Regions from separate parts of the Enterobacter sp. PL_is379 genome, predicted to be linked through region 2. Evidence: predicted binding sites of a transcription regulator. Region 2 holds the regulator's gene; each other region holds the start of a gene.
The links. The regulator sigma-54, encoded in region 2, starts transcription at its own class of promoters, with help from an activator protein. The targets are predictions, from matches to a motif close to GTTGGCACANNTTTCGCTNT.
Positions count from the first base shown of each region.

Region 1: AC0TOY_RS21860 (amino acid ABC transporter substrate-binding protein) is a predicted target of sigma-54. The motif match lies at 5,750-5,769, and genes of this name have one in related genera.
Region 3: hycA (formate hydrogenlyase regulator HycA) is a predicted target of sigma-54. The motif match lies at 2,492-2,511, and genes of this name have one in related genera.
Region 4: glnK (P-II family nitrogen regulator) is a predicted target of sigma-54. The motif match lies at 3,481-3,500, and genes of this name have one in related genera.

Region 1 is NZ_JBVPGT010000033.1:107,087-115,102, forward strand. Features, by position in the region: gene leuS (leucine--tRNA ligase) at 1-371, opposite strand, end outside; gene AC0TOY_RS21835 (zinc ribbon-containing protein) at 586-1,068, shown strand; gene rihA (pyrimidine-specific ribonucleoside hydrolase RihA) at 1,215-2,156, opposite strand; gene AC0TOY_RS21845 (amino acid ABC transporter ATP-binding protein) at 2,277-3,002, opposite strand; gene gltK (glutamate/aspartate ABC transporter permease GltK) at 3,002-3,676, opposite strand; gene gltJ (glutamate/aspartate ABC transporter permease GltJ) at 3,676-4,416, opposite strand; gene AC0TOY_RS21860 (amino acid ABC transporter substrate-binding protein) at 4,572-5,477, opposite strand; gene lnt (apolipoprotein N-acyltransferase) at 5,831-7,369, opposite strand; gene corC (CNNM family magnesium/cobalt transport protein CorC) at 7,375-8,016, opposite strand, start outside.
Region 2 is NZ_JBVPGT010000024.1:74,344-82,359, reverse strand. Features, by position in the region: gene lptC (LPS export ABC transporter periplasmic protein LptC) at 1-117, shown strand, start outside; gene lptA (lipopolysaccharide ABC transporter substrate-binding protein LptA) at 86-640, shown strand; gene lptB (LPS export ABC transporter ATP-binding protein) at 647-1,372, shown strand; gene rpoN (RNA polymerase factor sigma-54) at 1,420-2,853, shown strand; gene hpf (ribosome hibernation promoting factor) at 2,876-3,163, shown strand; gene ptsN (PTS IIA-like nitrogen regulatory protein PtsN) at 3,246-3,737, shown strand; gene rapZ (RNase adapter RapZ) at 3,783-4,637, shown strand; gene npr (PTS phosphocarrier protein NPr) at 4,634-4,906, shown strand; gene mtgA (monofunctional biosynthetic peptidoglycan transglycosylase) at 4,946-5,671, opposite strand; gene elbB (isoprenoid biosynthesis glyoxalase ElbB) at 5,668-6,321, opposite strand; gene arcB (aerobic respiration two-component sensor histidine kinase ArcB) at 6,554-8,016, opposite strand, start outside.
Region 3 is NZ_JBVPGT010000031.1:350,597-358,612, forward strand. Features, by position in the region: gene hypD (hydrogenase formation protein HypD) at 1-899, opposite strand, end outside; gene AC0TOY_RS18140 (HypC/HybG/HupF family hydrogenase formation chaperone) at 902-1,174, opposite strand; gene hypB (hydrogenase nickel incorporation protein HypB) at 1,165-2,028, opposite strand; gene hypA (hydrogenase maturation nickel metallochaperone HypA) at 2,032-2,382, opposite strand; gene hycA (formate hydrogenlyase regulator HycA) at 2,594-3,058, shown strand; gene AC0TOY_RS18160 (4Fe-4S dicluster domain-containing protein) at 3,129-3,737, shown strand; gene hycC (formate hydrogenlyase subunit 3) at 3,734-5,548, shown strand; gene AC0TOY_RS18170 (respiratory chain complex I subunit 1 family protein) at 5,550-6,473, shown strand; gene hycE (formate hydrogenlyase subunit HycE) at 6,489-8,016, shown strand, end outside.
Region 4 is NZ_JBVPGT010000026.1:187,448-195,463, reverse strand. Features, by position in the region: gene AC0TOY_RS08880 (YbaY family lipoprotein) at 1-514, opposite strand, end outside; gene tesB (acyl-CoA thioesterase II) at 715-1,575, shown strand; gene amtB (ammonium transporter AmtB) at 1,767-3,056, opposite strand; gene glnK (P-II family nitrogen regulator) at 3,092-3,430, opposite strand; gene AC0TOY_RS08860 (SmdB family multidrug efflux ABC transporter permease/ATP-binding protein) at 3,651-5,432, opposite strand; gene AC0TOY_RS08855 (SmdA family multidrug ABC transporter permease/ATP-binding protein) at 5,425-7,197, opposite strand; gene AC0TOY_RS08850 (Lrp/AsnC family transcriptional regulator) at 7,228-7,686, opposite strand; gene AC0TOY_RS08845 (PLP-dependent cysteine synthase family protein) at 7,799-8,016, shown strand, end outside.

The sequences.
Region 1 (8,016 bases), on a different contig from region 2:
TCGCGGCTCCAGTCATAGCCAAAGCCCAGCATTTTGAGCTGGTTTTTCATGTACGCGATGTTGTCGTATGTCCACGGGGCCGGTGCGGTGTTGTTTTTGACCGCCGCGCCTTCCGCAGGCAGACCGAACGCATCCCAGCCGATAGGCTGCAGAACGTTTTTGCCCAGCATGCGCTGGTAACGTGCAATCACATCGCCAATGGTGTAGTTACGCACATGGCCCATGTGTAGTCGACCAGAAGGATAGGGAAGCATCGACAGGCAGTAATACTTCTCTTTGCTCTCGTCTTCGGTTACTTCAAAGGTGCGCTTCTCGTCCCAGTGTTGCTGGACTTTTGATTCTATCTCTTCCGGGCGGTATTGCTCTTGCATGGCAGCCAGTGGTCCTGTTTTCAATACAGCTACAAATGTAGCCAATGGATGTGGTCATTCAGATCCGCATAGCATAGCCCAAACGCCCGCGTCAAAACAGCCTTTCGCACAAATGCGCTTTGCAGGAATTTACCGGGTCTGTGCTTCACCTGACAAAGCGGCGATGAAATAAGGTCTATTATTAGAAATAGTTACTTACCCGGGAGGCAAAATGATGAACAAGGTTGCTCAATTTTACCGCGAACTGGTGGCGACACTGACGGAACGACTGCGTAACGGCGAGCGCGATATCGATGCGCTGGTGGAGCAGGCGCGTGCCCGCGTGTCGCAAACGGGTGAGTTAACGCGAACCGAAGTGGAAGAGGTGACGCGCGCCGTGCGTCGCGATCTGGAAGAGTTCGCGCGCAGCTACCAGGAGAGCCAGGAGGAGGTCACGGACAGCGTTTTCATGCGGGTGATCAAAGAGAGCCTGTGGCAGGAGCTGGCCGATATTACGGATAAAACGCAGCTGGAGTGGCGCGAGGTCTTTCAGGATTTGAACCACCATGGTGTGTACCACAGCGGTGAGGTGGTCGGGCTCGGAAATCTGGTGTGCGAGAATTGCCACCACCATATTGCGGTGTATACGCCGGAGGTTCTGTCGCTGTGCCCGAAATGCGGCCACGATCAGTTCCAGCGTCGTCCGTTTGAGCCCTAGGTAAAGCGCAGGTTTGCTCCCTCTCCCTGTGGGAGAGGGCCGGGGTGAGGGCATCAGGCCGCAAAAGGTAAAAGCAAAACGGCAACCCCGTTGCCGTTTTTAGTGTTTGCTCCCTCTCCCCGTGGGAGAGGGTAGGGGTGAGGGCATCAGGCTGCACTATAGTAGTCCAGTCTCTCCGCCAGCAAATCCACAAACGCCTCCCTGTCGATGTCCACCATCACGGTAGTATTCGGCTTATTCCCCGTCAGCGAGTAATAATCCACCACCGTCATTCCCTGGGTGTATTTTCCCTGCGTTTCCACGCCAACCCAGCGGTCAACCGTGGTGAATATCTCAGGCTTTAACAGCCAGGCAATGGTGCACGGGTCGTGCAGGGGCGCGCCGTGGAAGCCCCACTTCTCGGCTTTGTGATACTCCATAAAGAAGTCGAGCAGCTCGGCCACGGTTGTCGCGACCGGATTACCAACGGAACGGAAGCGCTCAATATCGTCCGCCATAATCTGCGCGCGATGGGTAACGTCCAGTCCCGCCATTACAATCGGTAAGCCGGACTGGAAGACAATCTCAGCGGCTTCCGGGTCGACAAAGATGTTGAACTCCGCCGCAGGCGTCCAGTTACCCAGCCCCATGGCCCCGCCCATGATGACGATACGGGCTATTTTGCTGTGCAGTTCAGGGTGGCTGTTCAGCAGCAGCGCGACGTTGGTTTGCGGCCCGGTAGCCACCAGCGTCAAGGGTTCCATGCTCTCGCGCAGCACCTTCGCCATCAGCTCCACGGCGGTGCAGTTTTGCGGCGCGAAGCCCGGCTCCGGCAGCGCCGGACCGTCCAGCCCGCTTTCACCATGCACGTTATCCGCGATAATTAATTCACGCATCAGGGGCTTGAGGGCTCCGCCAGCGACGGGAATATCGGTACGCTTGAGCAACGTCAGCATACGCAAAACGTTACGCAGCGTTTTATCCGGCGTCTGGTTTCCGGCAGAAGAGGTGACGGCTTTGACGTCGAGTTCAGGGGAGGCAAGTGCAAGGACGAGCGCGATCGCGTCATCATGACCCGGATCGCAATCGAGAATAATAGGCTGTGCCATAGCGTTCTCCATACGTAGCGTTATTTTGTGACAAGGTTAACGCTGCAATGTGACGCCGACGAGAGGAAGTGAGTGAAAGCGTGAAGCAGTGCGCAATCCGCAGATTGCGCACCGGGAAGATTAGTGCAGGATTTTCGCAAGGAAATCTTTCGCACGCTCGGATTTCGGGTTAGCAAAGAACTCTTCTTTCGGTGAGTCTTCGACAATTTTCCCTTCGTCCATAAAGATCACGCGGTTGGCCACCTTACGGGCGAAGCCCATTTCGTGGGTCACCACCATCATGGTCATCCCTTCGTGCGCCAGTTCGACCATCACGTCCAGCACTTCGTTGATCATCTCCGGATCGAGCGCCGACGTGGGCTCATCAAACAGCATCGCCACCGGATCCATGCACAGCGCGCGGGCGATCGCCACACGCTGCTGTTGGCCGCCAGAAAGCTGCGCCGGGAACTTATCGGCATGCGCAGAAAGCCCAACGCGTTCCAGGAGCTTCAGACCTTTCTCGCGCGACGCTTTTTTATCACGCTTAAGCACTTTAACCTGCGCCAGCGTCAGGTTCTCAATAATAGAGAGGTGAGGGAACAGCTCAAAATGCTGGAATACCATGCCAACGTGAGAGCGAAGCTGGGCGAGGTTGGTTTTCTTGTCGTTGACTTTAGTACCGTTGACGACGATCTCACCCTGCTGCACTGGCTCCAGTCCGTTGACGGTTTTGATCAGCGTCGATTTACCGGAACCTGACGGCCCGCACACTACCACCACGTCGCCTTTTTTCACTTCGGTGGAGCAGTCGGTCAGCACCTGAAAGTGCCCATACCATTTAGAAACATTTTTCAGGGAAATCATTATACCGTCCTTTTCTTCAGCCAGCTGACCAACAGCGACGCGCTTAAACTAATCACAAAATAGACCGCACCCGCGAAGAGCACCATCTCAACCTGCGTACCATCACGCTCACCGATGGTTGACGCGGTACGGAAGAAGTCTGCCAGGCTCAGAACGTAGACCAGCGAGGTATCCTGGAACAGCACGATACCCTGGGTCAGCAGGAGCGGAACCATGGCGCGAAACGCCTGCGGCAGAATAATGAGCTGCATGGACTGCCAGTGCGTCATCCCCAGCGCCAGCGCGGCGCTGGACTGTCCGCGGGAGATACTCTGAATGCCCGCTCGGATAATCTCTGAATAGTAAGCGGCTTCAAACATCGAGAACGCTACCATCGCCGAGATCAGACGGATATCGGTTTTCGGCGACAGCCCCAGCACGTTCTGCAGGAAGCCGGGCACGATCAGGTAAAACCACAGCAGCACCATCACCAGCGGGATGGAGCGGAATACGTTAACGTAAGCGGTCGCGAACCAGGCGAGCGGCTTAAAGCTCGACAGTCGCATAACGGCCAGCAGAGTGCCCCAGACGATACCGACGATGATGGCAATGACGGTGATTTTTAAGGTAATCATCAGGCCATCAAGCAGGTAAGGCATGGATGGAACGATAGAACTCCAGTCAAATTCGTACATTATTTGCCCCCCATGTTGCCCGGCAGGCGAATTTTGCGTTCAACCAGGTTCATCACCAGCATGATGAAAGCGTTTATCAGAACATAGGCGAGCGTGATCGCGGTGAAGGATTCCCACGCGTGAGCGGAGTAATCCAGCAGCTTGCCCGCCTGTGCAGCCATATCGACCAGGCCAATGGTCGAGGCGATGGCCGAGTTTTTCACCAGGTTCATCATCTCGGAGGTCATCGGCGGAACGATGACGCGGTAGGCGTTAGGCAGCAGCACGTAGCGGTAGGTCTGTGGCAGGGTTAACCCCATCGCCAGACCCGCATTTTTTTGTCCACGGGGCAATGACTGAATGGCGGCACGCACCTGCTCGCAAACGCGCGCAGCGGTAAACAGCCCCAGACACATCATGGAGGAGACAAAGAACTGTACGTTCGGATCCAGTTCCGACTTGAACCACATGCCAATATTTTCCGGAAGCAGTTCCGGGATAACCAGATACCAGGTAAAGAATTGCACGATCAGCGGAACGTTACGGAACAGTTCCACATACAGGGTGCCGAGTGTTGAAAGAAAACGGTTAGGGACGGTGCGCAGAATACCGAACAAAGAACCGACAAGAAACGCGATGATCCACGCCGTTATCGATAATGCCACGGTGACCTGAAAGCCGCTCCACAGCCAGCCAAGATAGGTGGTGTTGCCGAACGGGGCTTGTTGCAGAAATATGCCCCAGTTCCAGTCGATTGACATAATAAACTCCAGAAAAAAAAGGGTAGCAGCGCTACCCTCGAAGATTGGTGAGAAGCTCATTTTTCGCGTTGAGTGGGGAACGACCACTCAACGTATAGTCTGTCCATGCTTCCCGACAATCGAGAGGGCAGGAGATCCCGCCCCTGTTGTTCTAATTAGTTAAGAGCCTTGTCATTTGGAGATTTGAACAGCGCTTTCATGTCGTCAGACAGTTCAAAATTCATGTTCAGGTTTTTAGGTGGAATCGGGTTCTTGAACCATTTGTCGAACCATTTTTCCGCTTCGCCAGAGGTCTGCACCTGAGCGATGGTGTCATCGATCAGCTTTTTGAACTGCGGATCGTCTTTACGCAGCATACAGCCGTAGGCTTCTTTCGACTGCGCGGTGCCGACGATATCCCAGTTGTCAGGTTTCTTCGCTTTCGCACGTTCGCCCGCCAGCAGGGCGTCATCCATCATAAACGCGACGGCACGACCGCTTTCCAGGGTACGGAAGGAGTCGCCATGGTCTTTCGCGCTGATGATGCGCATATCCATTTTTTTCTCGTCGTTCAGCTTGTGCAGCAGCACTTCTGACGTGGTACCGGAGGTGACAACAACCGCTTTACCTTTCAGATCAGCGAAGTCTTTAATCTCGCCGCCTTTCTTCGTCAGCAGGCGGGTGCCTACAACAAAGATGGTGTCAGAGAAGGCAGCCTGCTTCTGACGCTCGAGATTGTTGGTGGTGGAGCCACACTCGAAATCAAAGGTGCCGTTTTGCAGCAGTGGAATACGGTTCTGTGAAGTGATTGGGATCAGCTTCACCTGCAGGTCAGGTTTGTTCAGCTTTTTCTTCACGGCTTCAACGATAGCGTTGGAGTAATCCTGTGAATAACCCACGACTTTTTGCGTGTTGTCGTAGTAAGAGAACGGGACAGATGATTCACGGTGGCCGACCACGATGACGCCGTTTTTGGCAATCTTGTCGAGAGTGCTGCCTGCTGCAGGCGCATCTTCAGCGTGGACCACGCCAGCAGACATTCCCATAACCAGCATTGCTGTGGCCAGTTTACGTAATTGCATACCCAACTCCTTTTTTATCAGCGCCAGAGACGCATTGATACCCATTGTGATGTTGTTATATCTCGCGCAATGCGAGTGCAGTGTTATGCAAGCTTGTTAACATTTAGTCTGGCTTAATGTAAAGATTTTGCTGCGTTATTGTTTATTTTTGCGAAGCGCGCCGCACCATTCAGAGGCAAATATCTCCCGTTGCACCGTTTCGGTGCTACCGATGATCTACGCTGGTGCGACAAAGTTGCACGTTAAGCCAAACTGCGTTTACCTGAATAAACAAAGCAATAGGCGTGCCAGAATGGGAGTTTGGGAGGATTTACCGGGTAAGCGTCAGCGCCACCCGGCAACAGAAGGGAAGGTTATTTACGACGCTGACGCAGGCTCATCAGCACTGCGCCAAAGCCGAACAGCGTGGTCAGTATCCACAGCGACCAGTTGCCGGTACGGGCGTATGGCGTCAGTCCCGTGGTCGGCGTGACGTTAGCGGTCAGTACCTCACGGGTAAACTGCGGGATCATCGCCTGAATTTCACCCTGCGGACCAATCACGGCGGTGATGCCGTTGTTGGTGCTGCGCAGTAACGGACGCGCCAGCTCCAGGGAGCGCATACGTGCCATCTGGAAGTGCTGCCACGGGCCAATTGACTTACCAAACCAGGCATCGTTGGAGATGGTCAGCAGATAGTCCGTATCCGGGCGGAAGTTATCGCGCACCTGCTCGCCGAGAATGATTTCGTAGCAGATGGCCGGCGTCAGGGCAGCGCCGTGCGCGTGCAGCTGAGGCTGAACGTACGGTCCGCGGCTGAAGGAGGACATCGGCAAATCAAAGAACGGGGCCAGCGGGCGCAGAATCGATTCCAGCGGCACAAATTCACCAAATGGCACCAGGTGGTTCTTGTTGTACCGGTCAGTGGAGTGGTAGCTGTATTCGCTGTCTTTGCCGAGCGTAATGATGGTGTTGTAGGTGTCGTAGCGGTTCTGCTGATTCAGACGCGCATCGACAATCCCGGTGATAAGCGTGCTGCCGCGGGCCAGCAGCAGATCGTTCATCATGTTGAGGAACGGCTGCTGGTTAATTTCCAGATCGGGGATCGCAGACTCCGGCCAGATAATCAGCTGCGATTTACCCATCACCTCTTCGGTGGCGTTGGCATAGATCTTCAGCGTATTCAGCAGCTCTTTCTCGTCCCACTTCATGGACTGCGGGATATTCCCCTGCACCATGGAAACCCGCATGGCGCGATCGGGCTCAGGCGTGAACCACTGGATATAGCGCAGCGGGAAGGGCAGGGCGAACAGCACCAGCGCCACAGCCAGCGGTTTCCAGCCTCGCGTGACCAGCGCTAATACCAGCAGGCCGCTCACGACCATCAGCAGGAAGTTGATAGCTTCAACACCCATTACCGGTGCCAGGCCTTTCAGCGGGCCGTCAATCTGGCTGTAGCCGAACTGCAGCCACGGGAAGCCGGTCAGCACCCAACCGCGCAGGAACTCGGTTACCTGCCAGACCACCGGCGCGGCAATGGCGACGCGCAGCCAGTTGGTTTTGGGCCACAGGCGAGAAAGGATGCCGGCGAACAGACCGGTATAGAGCGAGAGATAGGCGGCGAGCAGTACCACCAGGAAGACGTTTACCGGGCCAGGCATACCGCCAAACTGGGCGATGCTGACGTAGACCCAGTTAATACCTGAGCCAAACAGCCCCAGCCCCCAGAAGTAGCCGATAGCGGCAGCCTGTACCGGACGACGGTTCAGGGTCAGACCCTGAAGCCCCATCAGGGAGAGAATGGCCGCGGGCCAGATATCGTAAGGAGAAAAAGCCAGCGTACCGCTGGCTCCGAGTAACAGCGCCAGCAGCAAACGGACGCGCTGGCGTTCAAGCAATGGGGCAAATGCCATTTACATTAATCTTCCAGTTTTGGCACCGGTGAGTCGTCCGGCGTTCTGACGTGAACCTGTATAATACGTCGGCTGTCGGCCATGGCTACTTTGAACTGGTAACCGTCGATGTCAACGGTCTCTCCACGCGCCGGGAGGTGGCCAAAGGCCTGCATCACCAGCCCGCCAATGGTATCGACCTCTTCATCGCTGAAGTGGGTTCCGAAGGCGTCGTTGAAGTCTTCGATGGAGGCCAGCGCGCGCACGGTCCAGGTGTGGCGGCTAAGCTGACGGAAGTCGATATCTTCTTCTTCGTCGTACTCGTCTTCGATTTCGCCCACGATCAGCTCAAGGATATCCTCGATCGTGACCAGACCGGAAACGCCACCAAATTCATCAATAACAATCGCCATGTGGTAACGCTGAGAGCGAAACTCTTTCAGCATCCGATCCACACGTTTACTTTCCGGCACAACCACGGCCTGGCGTAACACTTTTTCCATGCTGAAGGCTTCGGCATCGCTGCGCATAAACGGCAGCAGGTCTTTCGCCATCAAAATCCCTTCGATGTGATCTTTGTCTTCGCTGATGACCGGGAAACGCGAGTGGGCGGATTCGATGATCACATCGAGGCACTCGTCCAGCGTCTGGTTACGTTTCAGGGTGAT
Region 2 (8,016 bases):
ACAACATTTAATTCCAGCGGTTTGAGAATGCGCGGGAACTTACGCAGCAAAAACGCCGAGCTGATTGAAAAGGTTAGAACCTCCTATGAAATTCAAAACAAACAAACTCAGCCTTAAAGTAATTATCGCCAGCGCGATGCTGGCGACCAGTCTCCCCGCGCTTGCTGTAACGGGCGATACCGACCAACCGATCCATATCGAGTCCGATACCCAGTCTCTCGATATGCAGGGCAACGTCGTCACCTTCACGGGTAACGTCGTCATGACTCAGGGCACCATCAAAATCAACGCCGACAAAGTGGTCGTGACCCGTCCGGGTGGCGAGCAGGGCAAAGAGATCATTGATGGTTACGGTAACCCGGCCACCTTCTATCAGATGCAGGACAACGGCAAGCCGGTGAAAGGTCACGCTACGCACATGCACTATGAGCTGGCGAAGGACCTGGTCATCCTGACCGGTAATGCGTACCTGGAACAGCTGGACAGCAACATTACCGGCGACCAGATTACCTATCTGGTAAAAGAGCAAAAAATGCAGGCCTCCAGCGAGAAAGGCAAACGCGTCACCACCGTACTGGTTCCGTCGCAGCTGCAGGACAAAGGCAAAGGCCAGGCCCCGGCACAGAAGAAGAGTAACTAATTCGTTATGGCAACATTAACTGCAAAAAATCTCGCGAAGGCCTATAAGGGCCGCCGTGTCGTAGAAGATGTCAGTCTGACCGTCAACTCCGGCGAAATTGTAGGGCTGCTTGGCCCTAACGGTGCGGGTAAAACCACCACTTTCTACATGGTCGTTGGCATTGTGCCGCGCGATGCCGGCAACATTGTCATTGACGATGAAGACATCAGTCTTCTGCCGCTGCACGCACGCGCACGTCGCGGGATCGGCTACCTGCCGCAGGAAGCCTCCATTTTCCGTCGTCTTAGCGTTTACGATAACCTGATGGCGGTCCTACAAATTCGTAACGATCTGACCAGCGAACAGCGTCAGGATCGTGCCAACGAGCTGATGGAAGAGTTCCACATTGAGCATCTGCGCGACAGCCTCGGTCAGGCTCTCTCCGGGGGCGAACGCCGTCGTGTTGAGATTGCCCGTGCGCTGGCCGCAAACCCGAAGTTTATCCTTCTGGATGAACCGTTTGCGGGCGTTGACCCAATCTCGGTTATCGACATTAAACGTATCATTGAACACCTGCGTGACAGCGGGCTTGGCGTACTGATCACCGACCACAACGTCCGTGAAACGCTGGCCGTGTGTGAACGCGCGTATATTGTGAGCCAGGGCAATCTGATCGCCCACGGTACGCCACAGCAGATCCTCGAAGACGATCATGTTAAGCGCGTCTATCTTGGGGAAGACTTCAGACTCTGATAGGGTAGAGGTAACGTAACGCCGAACCGGAGAAAAATGCTCTGAACATGAAGCAAGGTTTGCAATTAAGGCTCAGCCAACAACTGGCGATGACGCCGCAGCTACAGCAGGCAATTCGCCTGTTGCAACTGTCCACGTTAGAACTTCAGCAGGAGCTCCAGCAGGCGCTGGACAGCAACCCCCTACTGGAACAAACCGATCTTCATGACGAGGTAGATACCCAGCAATCGCAGGATACAGAAGCGCTCGACACCGCGGATGCACTCGAACAAAAAGAGATGCCGGACGAGCTTCCGCTGGATGCCAGCTGGGATGAAATCTACACCGCCGGAACCCCTTCCGGTACGCGTGCAGACTACCAGGATGATGAGCTACCGGTCTATCAGGGCGAAACCACCCAGTCACTGCAGGATTACCTGATGTGGCAGGTGGAGCTCACTCCCTTCTCCGATACCGACCGCGCGATTGCCACCTCAATTGTCGATGCCGTTGACGACACCGGCTATTTGACCGTCACGCTGGACGATATTCTGGAAAGCATGGGCGACGACGAGATAGAGCTTGAGGAAGTTGAAGCCGTTCTGAAGCGCATCCAGCGTTTCGATCCGGTAGGCGTGGCCGCAAAAGATCTGCGCGACTGCCTGCTGATCCAGCTTTCTCAGTTCAGCAAAGAGACGCCGTGGCTCGACGAGGCGCGCTTAATCATCAGCGATCATCTGGATCTGCTGGCGAACCACGATTTCCGCTCCCTGATGCGCGTCACGCGCCTGAAGGAAGAAGTGCTGAAAGAAGCGGTGAATCTGATCCAGTCGCTCGATCCGCGCCCGGGACAGTCGATCCAGACCAGCGAGCCCGAGTACGTCATCCCGGATGTGCTGGTCAGAAAACACAATGGCCGCTGGGTCGTTGAACTGAATTCAGACAGCATCCCTCGCCTGCAAATCAACCAGCAGTATGCCTCCATGTGCACCAGCGTGCGTAACGACTCCGACAATCAATATATTCGTAGCAATTTGCAGGAAGCGCGATGGCTGATCAAAAGTCTGGAGAGCCGAAATGATACGCTGCTACGCGTCAGCCGCTGTATTGTCGAACAGCAGCAGGCCTTCTTTGAGCAGGGCGAAGAGTATATGAAACCGATGGTACTGGCGGATATCGCCCAGGCCGTCGAAATGCATGAATCAACCATTTCCCGTGTCACCACGCAGAAGTATCTGCACAGTCCACGCGGTATTTTTGAGCTTAAGTATTTCTTCTCCAGCCATGTAAATACCGAGGGCGGCGGTGAAGCGTCGTCAACGGCCATTCGTGCCCTGGTGAAGAAGTTGATCGCCGCGGAGAATCCCGCGAAGCCACTAAGCGACAGTAAGTTAACCACCATGCTGTCCGATCAGGGTATTATGGTGGCACGTCGTACTGTTGCGAAGTATCGAGAGTCTTTATCCATTCCGCCGTCCAACCAGCGTAAACAGCTGGTCTGACACAACCGATAAGGAAGACACTATGCAGCTCAACATCACTGGACAAAACGTCGAAATTACTGAGGCTTTACGCGACTTTGTGAACGCGAAGTTTGCAAAACTCGAGCAGTATTTCGAAAGGATCAATCAGGTCTATATTGTGTTGAAAGTGGAGAAAGTGACTCATATCTCGGATGCCACCCTGCATGTTAACGGGGGTGAACTGCATGCCAGTGCGGAAGGGCAAGACATGTACGCTGCTATCGACGGCTTAATTGATAAGCTTGCGCGACAGCTCAATAAACATAAAGATAAACTGAAACAACACTAATTGTCCGGGCAGTTAACGGGTGCAGGACGGCCTGTTGTGAAACACAACAGGCCATTTGTACAGTTAGCGCTTAGGTGAAATTATGATGAACAACGATTCCGCTCTTCAACTGAGCAATGTCCTTAACCAGGAATGTACCCGCAGTGCGGTTCACTGCCAGAGCAAAAAACGTGCGCTGGAGATCATCAGTGAACTGGCCGCAAAACAGCTGGGCCTGCCGCCGCAGGTGGTGTTCGAAGCGATTCTGACCCGTGAAAAGATGGGCAGTACCGGTATCGGCAACGGCATCGCGATCCCGCATGGCAAACTGGAAGAGGATACCCTGCGTGCCGTCGGTGTGTTTGTGCAACTTGAAACACCCATCGCCTTCGATGCCATTGATAACCAGCCCGTCGATCTCCTCTTCGCGCTGCTGGTGCCTGCTGACCAGACGAAAACCCATCTGCATACGCTGTCGCTGGTCGCCAAGCGTCTGGCTGACAAAACCATTTGCCGTCGACTGCGCTCGGCTCAAAGTGATGAAGAGCTCTATCAAATTATCACTGAAGCAGAAGGCAATCAGGATGATGCATAACCAGGAGATGGCCTTCACATCTGTTGTCCTGAGGAGAAACGGAACATGGTGCTGATGATTGTCAGTGGCCGTTCAGGGTCGGGGAAATCCGTTGCTCTGCGCGCGCTGGAAGACATGGGTTTTTACTGCGTCGATAACCTGCCGGTCGTGTTATTGCCCGACCTGGCCCGCACGCTTGCGGAGAGACAAACCTCTGCCGCCGTCAGCATCGACGTCCGTAACATGCCTGAATCGCCAGAGATCTTCGAGCAGGCCATGAGCAACCTGCCTGATGCGTTTTCGCCTCAGCTGCTTTTCCTTGATGCAGACCGCAATACGCTGATCCGCCGCTACAGCGATACCCGTCGCTTGCACCCGCTTTCCAGTAAGAACCTCTCTCTGGAGAGCGCGATCGATGAAGAGAGCGACCTCCTGGAGCCGCTGCGCTCTCGTGCCGACCTGATTGTCGACACCTCTGAGATGTCCGTTCACGAGCTGGCGGAAATGCTGCGTACCCGGTTGTTGGGTAAACGCGAGCGTGAGCTGACGATGGTGTTCGAATCCTTCGGATTTAAGCACGGTATTCCGATTGATGCGGATTACGTTTTCGACGTGCGCTTCCTGCCTAACCCGCACTGGGATCCGAAGCTGCGTCCCATGACCGGTCTGGATAAACCCGTCGCGGCCTTCCTCGACCGGCACACAGAAGTTCACAATTTTATCTACCAGACGCGAAGCTACCTTGAGCTATGGTTACCTATGCTGGAGACAAACAATCGTAGCTACCTGACGGTGGCGATTGGCTGTACCGGCGGTAAACATCGTTCGGTTTATATCGCCGAACAGCTGGCCGACTATTTCCGCTCGCGCGGGAAGAACGTTCAGTCCCGTCATCGCACGCTGGAAAAACGTAAAACATGACCGTAAAACAAACCGTTGAGATCACCAATAAGCTGGGTATGCACGCCCGCCCGGCGATGAAACTGTTTGAGCTGATGCAGGGTTTCGATGCAGAGGTTCTGCTGCGGAATGACGAAGGTACCGAAGCGGAAGCGAACAGCGTGATCGCCCTGCTAATGCTGGATTCCGCCAAAGGCCGCCAGATTGAAGTCGAAGCCACCGGACCTCAGGAAGAGGAAGCGCTGGCGGCGGTGATTGCCCTGTTTAACGCCGGCTTTGACGAAGACTAACGTTCGCCCCTTCGGCGGGTGGCGCTGCGCTTACCCGCCCTACATAAGATTATTACGCTGCATAAAACCCTCTCCACCCAGCTGATTCATCTGGCGTAGGATCCACGCCTGACGGCTTCGCACGTACCCTGATGGGGCACTGGCTTTAAAGCGGATGGGATTCGGTAAGACAGCGGCCAGAAGTGCTGCTTCTGACATGCTCAGACGGCTGGCTGGCTTATTGAAATAACGCTGCGCGGCAGCTTCCACGCCAAAAATACCGTCGCCAAATTCAGCGACGTTGAGATAGACGGTCAGAATGCGCTTTTTGCTCCAGACCGTTTCCATCCCCAGGGTCAACCCCGCTTCCAGCCCCTTTCGCACCCAGCTGCGGCCGTCCCACAGAAACAGATTTTTGGCCGTCTGCTGCGACAACGTTGAGGCACCGCGCACGCGGTTTTCATGGCGTTCGTTATGGGCCAGCGCCTTCTCAATGGCCGCCACGTCGAACCCCCAGTGCTCCGGGAATTTCTGGTCCTCCGCCGCGATGACCGCCAGCCCCATGAAAGGCGAGATCTCGTCCATGCTTACCCAGTCAGAGTGGGCAACATAGCTGAAATCGCCGCTGAGCCACGCGCCGAGCTGGCGCTCAACCATCACGGCAGAGAACGGGACTGGCATAATGCTGAACAGGGCGAGTCCACCACCCCAAAACACCGCCAGCACCAGAACGATGCGCAACAGGGTACGTTTTACCCACGCGCCAGCACCGGATTGACGACTCATTCAGCCAACACCAGCACGCGGGCGACCAGCTTTTCGATCCCCATAGCCGCTTCTGCAATATTCTTCGCCAGCATATACGCAGGCGTGGTGACAATTTTGTTATCTTCATCAACCACAATGTCATCTACCGGGCACGGAACGTGTTCGCCCCCCATTTCCTCGACGATCTCTGCGGTATCGATATCCGTCCCGATAGTCAGGCGCAGCGGGAAATCAAAAATCTTAGGCAACATCGCGGGTGCGATACAGATAAAGCCCAGCGGCTTTCCTGCCGCATGCATGGCCTGCGACAGCGCTTTCAGATGAGGATCGATCTGACACTCCGCGCCCTGCGCAGCAAAGGTACTGAGATTTTTGGCCGCGCCAAACCCACCCGGCACAATGAGGGCATCAAGCTCTGTAGGGTCTGCCTGAATAAGAGGATGGATATCACCTCGCGCAATACGCGCGGCTTCAATCAGTACATTACGGGTTTCCACCATCGGCTCACCGGTCAGATGGTTAATCACATCCGCCTGATTTTTGTCTGGCGCAAAACAAATCACCTCTGCTCCCTGCTTAGCCAGGGCCAGCAGTGTGATTACGGCTTCATGTATCTCAGAACCATCGTAAACACCGCATCCGCTCAGCACGACACCAATCTTTTTCATCATGACAATCCTTTTCTGCAACTTGCTGAAGCACATTAATAATTTTGATTAAAACGCTATGCTTCACACATTTCACTGATTCATGTAACAAACCATTTAAGATTTGCTATCTTATCTGCGTGCGGCCTAAATTTTTCAGGCAGCGCCCTTTCGAAAATAACGTTTAAAAACAGGCGCAGCCACGATTTCCCTGGTGTTGGCGCAGTATTCGCGCACCCCGGTTAATCCGGGGTCATTTTTTTCTGGCGTCAACCCAGGCTTTAAGCACCGCCACATCGTTTTGCCACTCTTGCTTCATCTCTTCAACCCAATCACCCACGTTATCTTCCCATGCAGGTAAATCAGGTGACTGAATCTGTTGACCCAACTGCTGCAGGTGGCGTAGGCCAACCGAACCGGCGGCACCTTTAATTTTATGTCCTTCTTCCACGATGCCCTTCTGGTCACGCGCCGTCAGGTTTGATTCCAGCACGCTCAGATAGCCCGGCATCATTTTTTCGAACACCGCCAGACCATCGGTAATCAGTTTCGGGCCGACCAGATCGATGTACTGCTCCAGCATCGCGGTATCGAGTATCGTTTGGGCTTTTGCGCTATCAACAGACGTCATGGTGCTCTCCTCTTCATTACGGGTATCCCAGAACTTCTTAATCATGGCGGTCAGAGCAGGCACCGCCAGCGGCTTGCTGAGTACATCGTCCATACCGGCATCGAGATACTCTTTTTTATCTTTCAGTACGTTCGCCGTCAGGGCAACCAGCGGCGGCAGTTCGTCGGCCGCGTACTGACGCGTCAGCTCGCGCGAGATATCCAGCCCGGTCATATCCGGTAACTGAATATCCAGCAGAACAAGATCGTATTCACCCGGTTTAAACATCTCCAGCGCAGCCTTACCGGTCATCGCGACATCGACGCTGTTGCCCAGTTTTTCCAGCACGGAGCGCGCCACGATCACGTTCAGCTCAATGTCTTCCACCAGCAGGACGTGCAGCGCAGGCAGCGGCATATCGTCATTTTCAAAGGTATCTTCTACCTCTTCCGCCACCGCCGGCGCATGGACCGTCAGCGTGAAGGTTGACCCTTTACCCGGCTGGCTGGCAACGGTGATATCGCCCCCCATGCTCTTCGCCAGTCGTTTAGAGACCGCCAGGCCAATGCCCGTTCCGGTAGCTGGTTTTCCGCCGTTGCTGTCCTTCACCTGGTAGTACATGGCGAAGATTTTGTCCTGCTCCTCCTGCGGAATACCCATCCCGGAGTCCTCTACCTCAAAGTGCAGCATGTCGCCTTCGTCAAAGCGGATGCGTACCGCAACCTGCCCCTTCTGGGTAAATTTCACCGCGTTGCTGATCAGGTTCCACAGGATCTGGCGCAAACGCGTGCCGTCAGTCACCACTTTATGCGGCAGCGGCAGGGTTGGCTCCATGACAAAACTTAGCCCCTTCTGCTGCGCCTGCAGGCCGGACAGGTTTTCCAGATCGGCAAGGAAGCTGGTGAAATCAACAGGCTGATTATCAAGCTGAACTTTACGGCGCTCCATCTTATCCATATCAATAATATCGTTGAAGATATTACCCAGCGTGACCGCCGAAACATGGATAGTCTTGAGGTATTTTTCCTGCTCTGCGGTCAGGTCGGTATCCAGCAGAATACGGCTCAGCCCGACGATGCCGTTAAGCGGCGTACGCAGCTCGTGGC
Region 3 (8,016 bases), on a different contig from region 2:
CGATAGGCTGACGTCAGGCGCACGCCGGATTCGGCAATCAGCCCCAGACCACGCCATTCGCTGTCGCCCTCAACGCTAAACACGTCGGCTATCGCCTGCTGTGCCCGTTCATTTCCCGCATCCGGCACCACGCGCCGGTACTGGTTTTCCACTGCACTCAGGGCCGCTATTTTCTGCTCAACCAGCATGGTGACACCTTGCAGTAGATCAAGTGGTTCGAAACCAGCGACCACTAACGGACGATTGTACTGTTCAGCGATAAAACCGTAGGCGTCTGTGCCAATCACCATGCTGACATGCCCCGGTGCCAGAAAGGCGTCAATGCCGTTTCCCGGCTCTTCCAGCAGGCTGCGCAGGGTGGGGATAAGCGTAATGTGCTGGCAGAAGAAGAAAAAGTTATCGACGCCGCGCGCTTTCGCCTGCTGCAGCGTGATGGCGGTGGCGGGCATGGTGGTTTCAAACCCCAGGCCAAAGAACACCACCTTGCGCGCGGGATTATTCTCTGCCAGCGTCAGGGCATCCATCGGCGAATAGACGATCCGCACGTCCGCACCGCGCGCTTTTGCCTGCAGCAGCGAGCCGTTTTTCCCCGGCACGCGCATCGCGTCGCCAAAGGTGCAGAAAATGACGTCGGGCTGGCTGGCAATTTCAATACAGCTGTCGATGCGCCCCATCGGCAGCACGCAGACCGGGCAGCCGGGGCCGTGGATAAACTCGATGTTCTCCGGCAGCAGCTGGTCGAGGCCAAATTTGAAGATGGCGTGCGTGTGCCCGCCGCACACCTCCATGATCCGCAGCGGTCTTTCTGTCGTGTAGTCCAGCAGCGCTGCGCGCGTTTTCAGGTGGCCGATCAGCTGTAGCACCTGCTCCGGCGCGCGGTATTCATCAACGTAACGCATGATTACCGCTCCTCGCCGTATAGCAGCGCGCCCACGTCAGGCTCCACGTCAAACATGTTCTGCAACGCATCCAGCGTGTCGCGGGCTTCCGCTTCGTTAATTACGCTCATGGCGAACCCCACGTGCACCAGCACCCACTGGCCGAGACGCGATGCGCCCGTTTCATCTGTGTTGCCCACCAGCGTCAGGTCCACGTCGCGCAGGATGCCGCAGACCTCGACTTTGGCCTGATTACCGTCGATGGCGTAAATTTGCCCAGGTACGCCTATGCACATCGCTCGTTCTCCAGCCACTGTAGCCAACTGTCCATGCCGTCACCGCGCGTGGCGGAGACCAGCAGGATCTCAATCTCTGGATTCACTTCACGGGCATACGCCAGGCACTTATCCACGTCGAAATTCAGGTACGGCAGCAGGTCGACTTTGTTCAGCAGCATGATGGACGCGGCGGCAAACATATGCGGGTACTTCAGCGGTTTGTCTTCGCCTTCGGTCACCGAAAGCACCGCCACCTTGTGCCGTTCGCCCAGGTCGAAGCTCGCCGGGCAGACCAGGTTGCCGACGTTTTCAATAAACAGAATGCCATCATCCGCCAGCGGCAGACGCGGGGCGGCGTCGGCAATCATCTGTGCATCCAGGTGGCAGCCTTTGCCGGTATTAACCTGAATCGCCGGGGTGCCGGTTTCGCGAATACGCGCCGCGTCGTTAACGGTTTGCTGGTCGCCTTCAATCACCGCGCAGGAGACGCGCCCGTTCAGGCGTTTGAGCGTTTCCGTTAACAGCGTGGTTTTGCCGGAGCCGGGGCTGGAGACCAGATTCAGCACCAGCTGTTTGCGGGTGGCAAAGCGGACGCGGTTGCGGGCGGCTATCTGATTATTTTTGTCCAGCACGTTGATTTCCACCTCCAGCATCTGGCGCTGGCTGATGCCCGGTGCGTGGGTCCCCGCCTCCCCGTGGCCGTAGTGCAGATCGCCCGCATCGGAGCGCTGTGGAGCGAAGGTGATACCGGTCAGTGCCGCAGAAGGGCGTGGGGCAGGAGAAAAGGGCGCGGAGCGAAACGCGGAATGGGGGCGATGTTCATCCCCTTCTATATACAGGTTGCCTTCGGCGCAACCGCAGGTACTACACATACTTTACTCCTTCTCGATTTCGAGACGTTGGATCTGCATGCCGTCATCCGCCACGATGCGAAGACCGGTGCTCTGACACTGCGGACAGCGCTGAACCTTTGATGACAGCAGGGTGACGTACTGCTGGCACTGCTCGCACCAGCATTCCGCCTGCTGCTCTTCAATATGCAGTTCGCAGCCTTCCGCCAGCGTGCCGCGGCACACCAGTTCAAAACAGAAATTCAGGGCGCTGGTCTCGACGCAGGAAAACGCCCCGACCTTCAGCCAGACGCCGGTAACGCGTTTCGCGTGGTTTTGCACTGCCTGCTGCTCGATAAGTTCCAGAGCCCGCTGGCAGAGGGTGATTTCGTGCATGACGCCTCCTCAGTGAATTGCGCCATTGAATGCAATAACGGTGCCAGCTTGATTTTTGTTAAGGCGTGACGATGTCAACGCTGTCGAAATGACACGTCGACACCGCGGCGTTGACAGCGGTTTTGCAATTAAATCCATTAAAAATCATATTGATAAAAACTGGCATGGAATCTGCTTAACAGCCGCTATCTCCATTAAACGGATACCTTCTATGACTATTTGGGAAATCAGCGAAAAAGCGGATTACATCGCGCAGCGTCATCAGCAGCTGCAGGACCAGTGGCACCTTTACTGCAACTCGCTGGTTCAGGGCATTACCCTCTCGAAAGCGCGTCTTCACCACGCGATGAGCTGCGCGGCACAGGGGGATATGAGCTTTGTCCTGTTCGGCCATTTCACCATTAACGTGACCCTGGCGGATAACTTCAACAGCCACACCATTGAGTACCACCTCGAGACAAAAGACGGCGAAAAACAGTGTATTGCGAAGGCGCAGCTGATGGCCGACGGCATGGTGGACGGCCACGTCAGCAACCGCGATCGCCAGCAGGTGCTGGAGCACTATCTGGAAAAAATCGCGCCGGTCTATAACGGCCTGTACGCCGCCGTTGAACGCGATCTCCCGGTCAACCTGAAGCAGCTGATGGACGGAAATGCCTCAGCGAACGTGGCCTGACCCTTGCGTGTCGAGAAGTGTCGACAAGACAGTTTTTCGTCAAAAATGACTATCACCAGAGGATGACCCGGTGAACCGTTTTGTAATTGCCGACTCGACGGTCTGTATTGGCTGTCGAACCTGTGAGGCGGCGTGTTCGGAAACGCATCGCCTGCATGGGCTGCAGTCCATGCCGCGCCTGCACGTCATGCGTAATGAAAAAGAGTCTGCCCCGCAGCTCTGCCATCACTGCGAAGATGCTCCCTGCGCGGGTGTCTGCCCAGTGAATGCCATCACCCGTGTTGATGGCGCTGTCCAGCTGAACGAAAGCCTGTGCGTAAGCTGCAAGCTGTGCGGCATCGCCTGCCCGTTTGGCGCGATTGAATTTTCCGGCAGCCGTCCGCTGCACATTCCGGCGAACGCTAACTCGCCAAAAGCCCCGCCTGCGCCACCGGCTCCGGCACGCGTAAGCACGCTGCTGGACTGGGTGCCCGGCATCCGCGCCGTGGCGGTGAAGTGCGACCTGTGCAGCTTCGATGAGCAGGGTCCGGCCTGCGTGCGCACCTGCCCGACTAAGGCATTGATTCTGGTTAACATTCGCGACATCGCCCGTACCAGCAAGCGTAAACGCGAGCTGACCATCAACAGTGATTTTGGCGACCTTTCTCTGCTACAGGCGCTTAACGAGGGGGCGAAATGAACGCGGCAATGATGATTACCAGCGCGGTAGCCTGTTTTACTGCCGCCGCTGTTCTGGCGCTGATCTTCTCATTCCATAAAACCCTGAGCGGCGCGATCGCCGGGATTGGCGGGGCGGTAGCTAGCCTGATGACGCTGGCGGCAGGCGGCGTTGTCCTGCTCGGCGGCCAGTCCGCAGAAACCGTGATGCCGCTGATTCGGCACACCGTTGAGATCACGCCCCTGAACGCCATCTGGCTGGTGACGTTTGGTCTGTGCGGGCTGTTTATCAGCCTGTTCAATATCGACTGGCACCGCCACCCGCACGCTAAAGCCAACGGCCTGCTGGTCAATCTGCTGATGGCGACGGCGGTCTGTACCGTTATCGCCAGCAACCTCGGCGCGCTGGTGGTGATGGCGGAGATCATGGCGCTGTTCGGCGTGTTCCTGACGGGCTGCAGCGCCTCCGGCAAGCTGTGGTTTGCGCTGGGACGCCTGGGGGCGCTGCTGCTGGTGCTGGCCTGCTGGCTGGTGTGGCAACGCTTTGGCACGCTGGATTTCTCTGCGCTCAACGGGCATCCGCTGGGGAATGACGTCTGGCTGCTGGGCGTTATCGGCTTTGGCCTGCTCGCTGGCATCATCCCGCTGCACGGCTGGGTGCCGCAGGCGCATGCGAATGCCTCCGCGCCCGCCGCCGCGCTGTTTTCGGTGGTGGTGATGAAAGTGGGTCTGTTCGGAATTTTGGCGATTACGCTGACCGGCGGACAACCGCCGCTATGGTGGGGCGTTGTGCTGCTGATCGCCGGAATGATTACCGCGTTCGTCGGCGGCCTGTACGCGCTGATGGAGCACAATATCCAGCGTCTTCTGGCGTACCACACGCTTGAAAATATCGGCATCATCCTGCTCGGTATTGGCGCGGGCGTAACCGGGCTGGCGCTCAATCATCCGGCGCTAATCGCGGCCGGTTTTATCGGCGGTCTTTATCACCTCGTTAACCACAGCCTGTTTAAAAGCACCCTGTTCCTCGGCGCGGGAAGCCTCTGGTTCCGCACCGGCCATCGGGACATCGAAAAGCTGGGCGGGATTGGCAAAAAGATGCCGGTAATTTCACTGGCGATGCTGGTCGGGCTGATGGCGATGGCCGCGCTGCCGCCGCTGAACGGCTTTGCCGGGGAGTGGGTGATCTATCAGTCCTTCTTCGCGCTCGGTCAGAGCGATCTCTTTATCGCGCGTTTGCTCGGCCCGCTGCTGGCGGTCGGGCTGGCAATTACCGGGGCGCTGGCGGTGATGTGCATGGCGAAAGTCTACGGCGTGACCTTCCTCGGCGCGCCGCGCACCCGCGAAGCTGAAAACGCCTGCTGCGCACCGTTGTTGATGGGCGTGAGCGTGGTCGCGCTGGCGCTGTGCTGCATCGCGGGCGGCGTCGCCGCACCGTGGCTGTTGCCGCTGCTGGGCAACGCCATTCCGCTGCCGCTGACCGTGGCGAATACCACCGTCTCTCAGCCTATGATCGCGCTGCTGCTGATTGGCGCACCGCTGCTGCCGCTCGTCCTGATGCTGTTCTTCAAACGCGACAGGCTCACCTCCCGCGCGCGCGGTGCGGCGTGGGCCTGCGGCTACGAACATGAACAGTCGATGGTTATCACCGCCCACGGTTTCGCCATGCCGGTGAAGGAGAACTTCGCCGCCGTGCTGAAGCTGCGCCACTGGTTGAATCCGGTGGCCTGGGTACCCGGCTGGCAGAGCGCCGCCGCGCCCGCGCTGTTCCGCCGTCTGGCGGTCATCGAGCTGGCGGTGCTGGTGGTCATTGTGATTTCACGAGGAGCCTGACATGAGTCTGTTACTGGCAATTCTTCAGGCGCTGGTGCTGTTCGCCGTAGCGCCGCTGCTGTCGGGCATCACGCGCGTGGCGCGCGCCCGGATGCACAACCGTCGCGGGCCTGGGGTGCTTCAGGAGTACCGCGATATCTTCAAACTGCTTTCTCGTCAGAGCGTGGCGCCGGATGCCGCAGGCTGGGTCTTCCGCCTGACGCCGTTCGTGATGGTGGGCGTCATGCTGACCATCGCCACCGCGCTGCCGGTGGTGACGGTAGGATCGCCGCTGCCGGCGCTCGGGGATCTGATTACGCTTATCTACCTCTTTGCCATCGCCCGTTTCTTCTTTGCGATTGCGGGCCTCGACACCGGGAGCCCGTTTACCGGCATCGGTGCCAGCCGCGAGGCGATGCTCGGCGTGCTGGTTGAGCCGATCCTGCTGCTGGGGCTGTGGGTCGCCGCGCAGGTGGCGGGTTCCACCCACATCAGCTTTATCACCCACACCGTTTACCACTGGCCGGTGGCGTGCTCAATCCCGCTGGTGCTGGCGCTGTGCGCCTGCGCGTTCGCCACCTTCATTGAGATGGGCAAACTGCCGTTCGACCTGGCCGAAGCCGAGCAGGAGCTGCAGGAAGGGCCGCTTACCGAGTACAGCGGCTACGGCTTCGCGGTGCTGAAGTGGGGCATCAGCCTCAAACAGCTGGTGGTGCTGCAGATGTTTGTCGGCGTCTTCTTCCCGTGGGGGCAGATGACGCACTTCTCCGCGGGCGGTCTGCTGCTGGCCGTCGTGGTTGCCGTCCTCAAGCTGCTGGTTGGCGTGCTGGTGATTGCCCTGTTCGAAAACAGCATGGCGCGCCTGCGTTTTGTCGAAACGTCACGCATCACCTGGGCCGGTTTTGGTTTTGCATTTTTAGCGTTCGTCTCCTTGCTGGTGGCGTGATTAAAGAGAATTTTTATGTCTGAAGAAAAGAAAGGTCAGCAGTATCTCGCCGCGTTGCATCAGGCTTTCCCCGGCGTGGTGCTGGAGGAATCCTGGCAAACCAAAGACCAGGTAACCGTCACTATTAAGGTGAACTACCTGCCGGAAGTGGTGGAGTTTCTCTACTACCGGCAGGGCGGCTGGCTGTCGGTACTGTTCGGCAACGACGAGCGCCAGCTGTGCGGCAGCTATGCGGTGTACTATGTGATGTCGATGGAGCAGGGCGAGAAGTGCTGGCTCACCGTGCGCGTCGAAGTCGACCCGAATAAGCCGGAATATCCGTCCGTCACGCCGCGCGTGCCTGCCGCCGTCTGGGGCGAGCGCGAAGTGCGCGACATGTACGGCCTGGTGCCGGTCGGCCTGCCGGACGAGCGCCGCCTGGTGCTACCGGACGACTGGCCGGACGAGCTCTATCCGCTGCGCAAAGACAGCATGGACTACCGCCAGCGTCCGGCGCCGACCACCGACAGCGAAACCTACGAGTTTATCAACGAGCTGGGCAGCAAGAAGAATAACGTGGTGCCGATCGGCCCGCTGCACGTCACCTCTGACGAGCCGGGCCACTTCCGCCTGTTCGTCGACGGTGAAAACATTATCGACGCCGACTACCGCCTGTTCTACGTCCATCGCGGCATGGAAAAGCTGGCGGAAACCCGCATGGGCTACAACGAAGTGACCTTCCTCTCTGACCGCGTGTGCGGCATCTGCGGCTTTGCCCACAGCACCGCCTACACCACCTCGGTGGAGAACGGCATGGGGATCGTGGTGCCGGAGCGCGCGCAGATGATCCGCGCCATTCTGCTGGAGGTGGAGCGCCTGCACTCGCACCTGCTGAACCTCGGCCTGGCCTGCCACTTTGTCGGCTTTGATTCCGGGTTTATGCAGTTCTTCCGCGTGCGCGAAGCGTCGATGAAGATGGCGGAGATCCTCACCGGGGCGCGTAAAACCTACGGCCTGAACCTGATCGGCGGGATCCGCCGCGACCTGCTGAAGGACGACATGATCCAGACCCGCCAGCTGGCGCAGCAGATGCGCCGCGACGTGCAGGAGCTGGTGGACATGCTTCTCAGCACGCCAAACATCGAGCAGCGCACCGTCGGCATTGGCCGCCTTGACCCGGAGATCGCCCGCGACTTCAGCAACGTCGGCCCGATGGTGCGCGCCAGCGGCCACGCCCGCGATACCCGCGCCGATCACCCGTTCGTCGGCTACGGCCTGCTGCCGATGACCGTGCACAGCGAGCAGGGCTGTGACGTCATCTCGCGGCTCAAGGTGCGCATCAACGAGGTGTTCACCGCGCTGAATATGATCGACTTTGGTCTGGACAACCTGCCGGGCGGCCCGCTGATGGTGGAGGGCTTCACCTACATCCCGAACCGCTTTGCCCTCGGCTTTGCCGAAGCGCCGCGCGGGGACGATATCCACTGGAGCATGACCGGCGACAACCAGAAGCTCTACCGCTGGCGTTGCCGCGCGGCCACCTACGCCAACTGGCCAACCCTGC
Region 4 (8,016 bases), on a different contig from region 2:
GTGGGGTTGGCAGGGACGGCTGATTGGTCTGCGGCGCGACCGGCACTTCGGTCTGTTGCACCGGCACCAGGTTCAGGTCGATTTTTGTCCCACCGTTGTTGATCGCTTCCTGGACCGTATCGGTAATGAAGACCAGCTTACCGTTGATGGTTACCGCTGCGCTCAGCAGGATACGGGCGTTAGGCTGCACGTCCGACGGGTTATACGGCAACACGAAGCTAAACGGCGCCTGCTTGCCTTCAGTACGAACGGCACGCTGAGCCACGACTTTCGACGGTGCGTCGGCCAGGGAAGCATCAGACAGCGTCACGGTTAATACCGCATCCGGCGGCAGCGCAACTCTCTGTTTAATCCAGATGGTACCGGAAACGTTAGGCTGCTGAATGGATTGCTGCGAAAGGGTATTAATCCCGTTCGGGTCTGCTGCTGGCACTGGCACCTGGGCGCTCTTACCGGCACAGGCGGACAACGCCACCGCAATAGCTACACCACTTAGCATGGGCACGAGTTTCATTGAAGTCTCCTTATCAATGCACCAGCGGGATCGATCCCATCCGATGTCGTTTCAATCACATAACGTAGTTAAGTGTGGCACAACTCACTGATTAATGCCTGAAATCATCCTGATATTCAGATTATTCTACCCATCGGACCACTTTCATTTCTGCGTTATACTCAGCCTATCTTTCGCTACGGCGTTTATTGAGGACAACTATGAGTCAGGCACTGAACAATCTGCTGACATTACTGAACCTGGAAAAAATTGAGGAAGGACTCTTTCGCGGACAGAGCGAAGATTTAGGTTTACGCCAGGTCTTCGGGGGGCAAGTCGTCGGACAAGCTCTGTACGCAGCAAAGGAGACTGTCCCGGCAGACCGTCTGGTGCATTCGTTCCACAGCTACTTCTTACGCCCTGGCGATAGCGCGAAACCCATCGTGTATGACGTTGAAGTTCTGCGAGACGGCAACAGCTTCAGCGCGCGCCGCGTCGCGGCCATTCAGAACGGTAAGCCGATCTTTTACATGACCGCCTCTTTCCAGGCGCCAGAGCCGGGTTATGAGCATCAGAAAGTCATGCCCCCTGCCCCCTCGCCGGACGATCTCAAATCGGAGACGGATATCGCTCGTGCGCTGGCGCATCTGCTTCCGCCTCAGGTCAAAGAAAAGTTTCTCTGCGATAAACCGCTGGAGATCCGCCCGGTTGAGTTCCATAACCCGATGAAGGGCCACACCGCCGAGCCAAAGCGCCAGGTGTGGATCCGGGCTAACGGCACCGTGCCGGAAGATTTCCGAGTGCATCAGTATCTGCTGGGCTACGCGTCTGATTTCAACTTCCTGCCGGTGGCGCTGCAGCCGCACGGCGTCGGCTTCCTCGAAAAAGGGATGCAGGTCGCGACGATCGATCACTCGATGTGGTTCCACCGTCCCTTCAACATGAATGAGTGGCTGCTCTACAGCGTGGAGAGTACGTCGGCGTCGAGCGCTCGCGGGTTTGTGCGTGGGGAGTTTTATACCCAGGACGGCGTGCTGGTCGCTTCAACGGTGCAGGAAGGGGTAATGCGTAATCGCGGATGATTATGTGCGGCCTGATGCCCTCACCCTGACCCTCTCCCACGGGGAGAGGGAATACACACTAAAAACGGCAACCTGAGGTTGCCGTTTTGCTTTTACCTTGTGCGGCCTGATGCCCTCACCCTGGCCCTCTCCCACGGGGAGAGGGAACAAACACTAAAAACGGCAACCTCAGGTTGCCGTTTTGCTGTTTATTACGCGTTATACGCATTCTCGCCGTGGCTGTTGACGTCCAGACCTTCGCGTTCCTGCTCTTCAGGGACACGCAGACCGACGGTCATGTCCGCCAGTTTGTAGCCAATGAAAGCGACAACGGCAGACCACACCACGGTGATAGCAATACTTTCCAGCTGCACCAGTACCTGATGAACCATAGTGACGCCTTCAGCGTAGCCCACACCACCCAGCGATTTCGCCGTGAAGATACCGGTCATGATACAGCCGACGATACCGCACACGCCGTGCACGCCAAACACATCGCATGGGTCGTCAACGCGCAGCAGACGTTTCAGTGCAGTCACGCCCCACAGACCCGCCAGACCGGACACCAGGCCGACCAGCAGCGCACCGCCCACACCGACATAACCACATGCTGGGGTGATGCCAACCAGACCGGCGATGGCACCCGAACAGGCGCCCAGCAGAGAAGGTTTACCGCGTACCGCCCACTCGCCAAATACCCAGGAGAGGATTGCACCCGCCGTGGCCACAACGGTGTTCACGAAGGCCAGCGCGGCGATTTCGTTTGCTGCACTCGCTGAGCCGGCGTTGAAGCCAAACCAGCCAAAGTAGAGGATAGCCGTACCGGTAAAGACCATCGGCAGGTTGTGCGGTTTAAACGCTTCTTTACCGAAGCCCACGCGTTTGCCAATCAGGTAGGCACCCACCAGACCCGCTACCGCGGCGTTGATGTGAACAACGGTACCGCCCGCGAAGTCCAGCGCACCGTGCGTTGCCAGCAGACCGCCACCCCAGACCATGTGCGCAATCGGCACATAGGAGAGCGTCAGCCAGACCACCACGAAGATCAGAACGGCAGAGAAACGAATACGCTCGGCCAGCGCGCCCACAATCAGCCCGACGGTAATACAGGCGAAGGAGCCCTGGAACGCCACGTGAATATACTGATAGAAGCTGCCCATCAGCGCGGTCAGCTCAATATTTTTCAGCATCACCCAGTCGAAGTTACCAAAGAACGCGTTGCCCGTGCCGAACGCCAGCGAGTAACCGTAAACCACCCACAGCACGCAGACCAGTGCGAACGTCACGGCAACCTGCGTCAGCATGGAGAGAACGTTTTTGCCACGGATCAGGCCGCCGTAGAACAGCGCAATGCCCGGAATGGACATGAACAGCACCAGCGCGGTGCTGATCATCATAAAGGCGTTATCGGCTTTGTCGACCACCGCAGGGGTAGCAGCCAGCGCCAGGCCCGGCAGCAGTGCCAGCGAACCCAGACCCGTTTTAAGTGTTGCTATCTTCATTTTCTCGATCCCTATCACTGTGTGCCAGGCGTTAATTACAGAGCCGCTTCGTCAGATTCGCCGGTACGAATGCGAATGACGCGCTGCAGTTCGGCAACGAAAATTTTGCCGTCGCCAATTTTGCCGGTGTAGGCCGCTTTGCTAATGACATCAATGACTTCATCAAGCTGATCGTCAGCAATCGCGACATCAATTTTTACTTTTGGCAGAAAGTTAACGCTGTATTCCGCCCCGCGATAAAGCTCGGCATGACCCTTCTGACGACCAAAGCCTTTCACTTCGGTGACAGTCAGTCCCTGAATACCCATTGAAGACAATGCTTCGCGCACGTCTTCGAGTTTGAATGGTTTGATTACAACCGTAACCAGCTTCATAGATCCCCTCCAGTCAGAATTCGGTAATGGCCGCAGCTTACGCAGAAGGTATTGCAAGGGGTGTGCCAGAAATGAAAACGAAGGGGAACAACGGTGTGATGAGCGTTACACGGTTCTGTTAAACGCCCGGGTGAAAAAAAACGCACCATGCCGGTGCAGGGTGCGTTTCAGTTTTGCACCAACAGGAATGACTGTTAGCGCGCCGCCTCATTTTAGTGCATCAGGCGCTAAGCGACTCTTCATCACGCACGCTGGCGGCCAGCTCTTCGCCCGCCAGCTGCAGCTGGTACATCTGCCAGTAGCGCCCTTTTGCTTCCAGCAGCTCGCGGTGCGTACCGCGTTCAACGGCCTGTCCGCGATGCAGCACCAGAATGGTATCCGCATCGACGACGGTGGAAAGGCGGTGGGCAATCACCACCAGCGTCGTATGGTCGCGTACGGCGGCCAGCGCCTGCTGAATCGCCTGCTCGGTACCGGAATCTATGCTGGCCGTGGCTTCGTCAAGAATCAGCACCTGCGGCGTTTCAATCAGGACGCGCGCCAGCGCCAGGAGCTGTTTTTGCCCCACGGAGAGATTGTTGCCCTGCTCGCCCAGCTTCGTGTTGATCCCGTCGCTGAACCCGCGCGCCAGCTCTGCCAGCTGCACCGTTTCCAGTACCGCCCAAACCTGTGCCTCTGAATAGTCCCGCCCCAGGGTTACGTTGGCAAAGAAGGTATCGGCCAGTACGACCGGATCCTGCTGCACCATCGCAACGCCTTTGCGTAACACCGTGTGGCTAAGAGACGCGAGCGGGCGCCCGTCGAGGCGGATTTCGCCTTGCGTGACCGGGTAGTAGCCCATCAACAGGCTGGCGAGCGTGCTTTTACCGCTGCCGGTATGACCCACCAGCGCGACGAAACCGCGCGACGGAACGTCAAGCGTGATGTCCTGCAACACCAGACGGTCTTCACGATAGGCAAACGAGACGTTATCAAAGGCGATTGCCCCGCTTTGCAGAGGTCGCTCATCATTGCCGTAGGCCTGACGCGGCCTGTCCATCAGCTCAAAGACGCGCTCACCGGCGACGACCGCCTGTTGCAGCATCGATTGCTGCGTAGTGAGCTCGATCAGCGGCTCGTTGAGGCGTCCCAGATAGCTAATAAAAGCGTACAGCACGCCCACCTCAATCGTACCGTTTGAGCTCAGGCCAAAGAGCATCAGCAGCCCACACAGCACCAGCGCCGAGAACAGGCTCAGCAGCGGTCGCAGCAGGAAACCGTCCAGGCGCAGCGTCTGCATACGCGCCATATAGTGCGAACGGCTGGCTTCGCCCATGCGTTCGCCAAAGCGCGCCTGCTGGCGGAACTGCTGGATGACGCTCATGCCGTTGATCACTTCGTTGAAGCCATCATTGATGTCGGCCAGGTAAGCGCGCACCCGACGCACAATCGGCGTGCTGTAGCGCTGGTAAATCACCATAACAATCAGCACCGCCGGGAAGATGGTGATCGCCACCAGCGCCATGCGCCAGTCGAGGCTGAACATCGCCACCAGCATCGCGCCAATCAGCGCCGCGCTGCGTAATACCGTCGCGACCACGGTGACGTACAGATCGCGGATCACCTCGGTATCGTTGGTCACGCGCGAAATCACCTGCCCGACCGGCTGGATATCAAACTCGCTGAGCGGCTGGCGAAGCGCCGCGTCCATGACATCGGTACGCAGCTGCTGAACGACGCCCACGGCGGCCCGGTTAAACAGCAGCGACTGAGCATAGTGCAATCCTGCCGCCGTCAGCTGTAAGCCGACGTAGGCCACGCCTAAACCCGCCACCAGACCCAGCGGTAGATAGCTTTTGGCGACCATGTTGTCGATAAAATAGCTGATGAGCAGCGGACCGCTCACCTCGGCAATTGCCGCAATCCAGAGCAAAAGCACGGCCACCGAGAGCGGTTTACGCCACGGTGAGCCGTAGGCCAGCAGACGTTTAAGCGTCGGCCACATTGTTCCGAGCTTACGCATTGGCGGCCTCCTCATCCTGCTCCGGCGCATCGTCCAGCGCCGCTTCAAGCTGTTGATAGCGGTACATATCGCGATACCAGCCCGGCTGCTCGGCCAGCGTTTCATGCTGCCCGCGCTGGGCAATGTGCCCGTGTTGTAAGACCAGAATTTCGCTGGCTTCGGTGAGCGCTGACAAACGGTGGGCGCTGATAATCACCGTGCGTCCGTCGCCCCACTGGCGCAGGTTATGCAGGATTTCGTGCTCGGTACGGCCATCCACGGCGGAGAGCGCATCGTCCAGGATCAGGATTTCCGCATTCAGCAGCAGCGCGCGGGCAATGGAGATACGCTGTTTTTGCCCGCCGGACAGCATGACGCCGCGTTCCCCGACTTCCGTTTCGTAGCCCTGCGGCAGACGCAAAATATCCTCATGCACACTGGCCAAACGCGCCACATGTTCAATCTCTTCCTGCGTCGCCGACGGACGTCCAAGGGCAATGTTGTTCGCCACGGTGTCCGAAAATAAAAACGGCGTCTGGCTGACGACCGCCAGGCGACCACGCCACTCATCCAGCAGTAGCCTGGTCAGGGGAATATCGTGGAAGCGGATATCACCCTCGGTGACGTCAAAGTGGCGCTGGAGCAGCGACAGCACGGTACTTTTGCCGGATCCCGTCGGGCCGCAGATGCCCAGCATCTGGCCCGGCTGTAGGGTAAAGCTGACGTTCTCCAGTACCGGATTCTCCGTATGCGGATAGATAAACTGCCGGACGTCGACGGTCATGACGCCGCGCCCTTCCGGTACCGCGTCGCTGCCGTCAACGACCACAGGCGCTTCGGCCAGCATGGCGCGAATGCGGCTATAGGCGGCGCTGCCGCGCTCCACGATGTTAAACATCCAGGCCAGCGCCAGCATCGGCCAGATCATGAGCCCCAGATACATCGCAAAGCTGGTTAATTGCCCCAGGGTCAACGTGCCCTGCACCACCATCCAGCTGCCGCCGCCAATCGCCAAAAGGTTAGCCATGCCAATCGCGATATAGATCGTCGGGTCGAAGCGGGCGTCAATACGCGCAACGCGCATGTTTTTCGCTCCCGTGTCCGCCGCATCGGCCGCAAACAGCGCAGATTGCCGGTCTTCCAGGCCAAACGCTTTGATCATGCGAATGCTGGTCATGCTCTCCTGGGTGCGATCGTTCAGAGACGAAAACGCCGCCTGCGCCAGCTTAAAGCGCTCGTGCAGCTGTTCACCATAGCGATTGATCGCCAGCGCCATGATCGGCATCGGCAGAAGAGCGAGCAGGGTCAACTGCCAGCTGATCTGCGTGGACATCACGATCAGCACCGCGCAGCCCATCACCAACGAGTCCACCAGCGTCAGCACCCCTTCCCCGGCGGCAAAGACCACGCGGTCGACGTCGTTAGTGGCGCGCGCGATAAGATCCCCGGTGCGGTGGCGCAGATAGAATTCGGGATGCTGTCGGCTCAGCTGGTGATAAAAATCTTCGCGCAGCTCAACGGCCAGCTGATAGGACGCACCAAACAGCAGCACGCGCCAGACGTAGCGCAGCAGATAAACAATGACCGCCGTCAGCACCAGCGTGCCAACCCACATCAACACCCGTGCGGTGGTGTAATGCTGTTCGGTGACGCCATCCACGACGTAGCCCACCACTTTCGGCGGGATCAGCTGCAGGATGGCAATGATAATAAGCAGGGCGACTGCACCGAGGTAGCGTTGCCACTCCCGACGAAAGTACCAGCTTAATTGGGCAAATAATCGCACGCGGTTTGTTCCTGAAGGTATTTTACGAAGTTATTCAATAGGTAATGCTGTGGTGTATTTAATCTGTTCCATGGCGAAACTTGAGGTGACGTCCGATAACCCCGGCACGCTGTTCACCAGCCGCTTGTAGAAGTCATCATAGCGCTTCATGTCGGCCACCTGGACGCGCATCAGGTAATCGTACTCGCCGGCCATGCGCCAGAAACCGAGCACTTCGGGCATCTCAGACACCTGGGTGACGAAGCGACAATACCACTCGCTGCTGTGATGCTGGGTTTTTATCAGCACAAATGCCGTCAACCCAAGCCCCAGCTTTTCGGGATCTAACAGCGCGACGCGCCCCAGAAGAATGCCATCATCTTCCAGCTTCTTAAGACGCTTCCAGCACGGGGTGGTGGTCAGATTAACGGCATCTGCCAGCGCCTGCAAAGAGAGGGTACAGTCACTTTGCAGCAATGAAAGGAGCTTGCGGTCAATTTTATCTAGCATACCCACCTCACAGAGAAAATTTTTCTCCCTTCATTCTATTTTAAAGGCCAGATAGCAACAATTTTTTCTGTGCTTTTCGCTATGCTAGGCACAAAATGACAAACGGATAACGATGATGAATAGCACCTGGGTTAAACATGCGATCAGCGAAATCAATGCCGACTATCAGCGCTCGGCGGATACGCACCTGATTCGCCTTTCCCTGCCGGGATTTGACGGCATTCAGCTCTATCTGAAAGATGAAAGCACCCATCCTACCGGCAGCCTGAAGCATCGCCTGGCGCGCTCGCTGTTTTTATACGGTTTATGTAACGGCTGGATTAAAGAGGG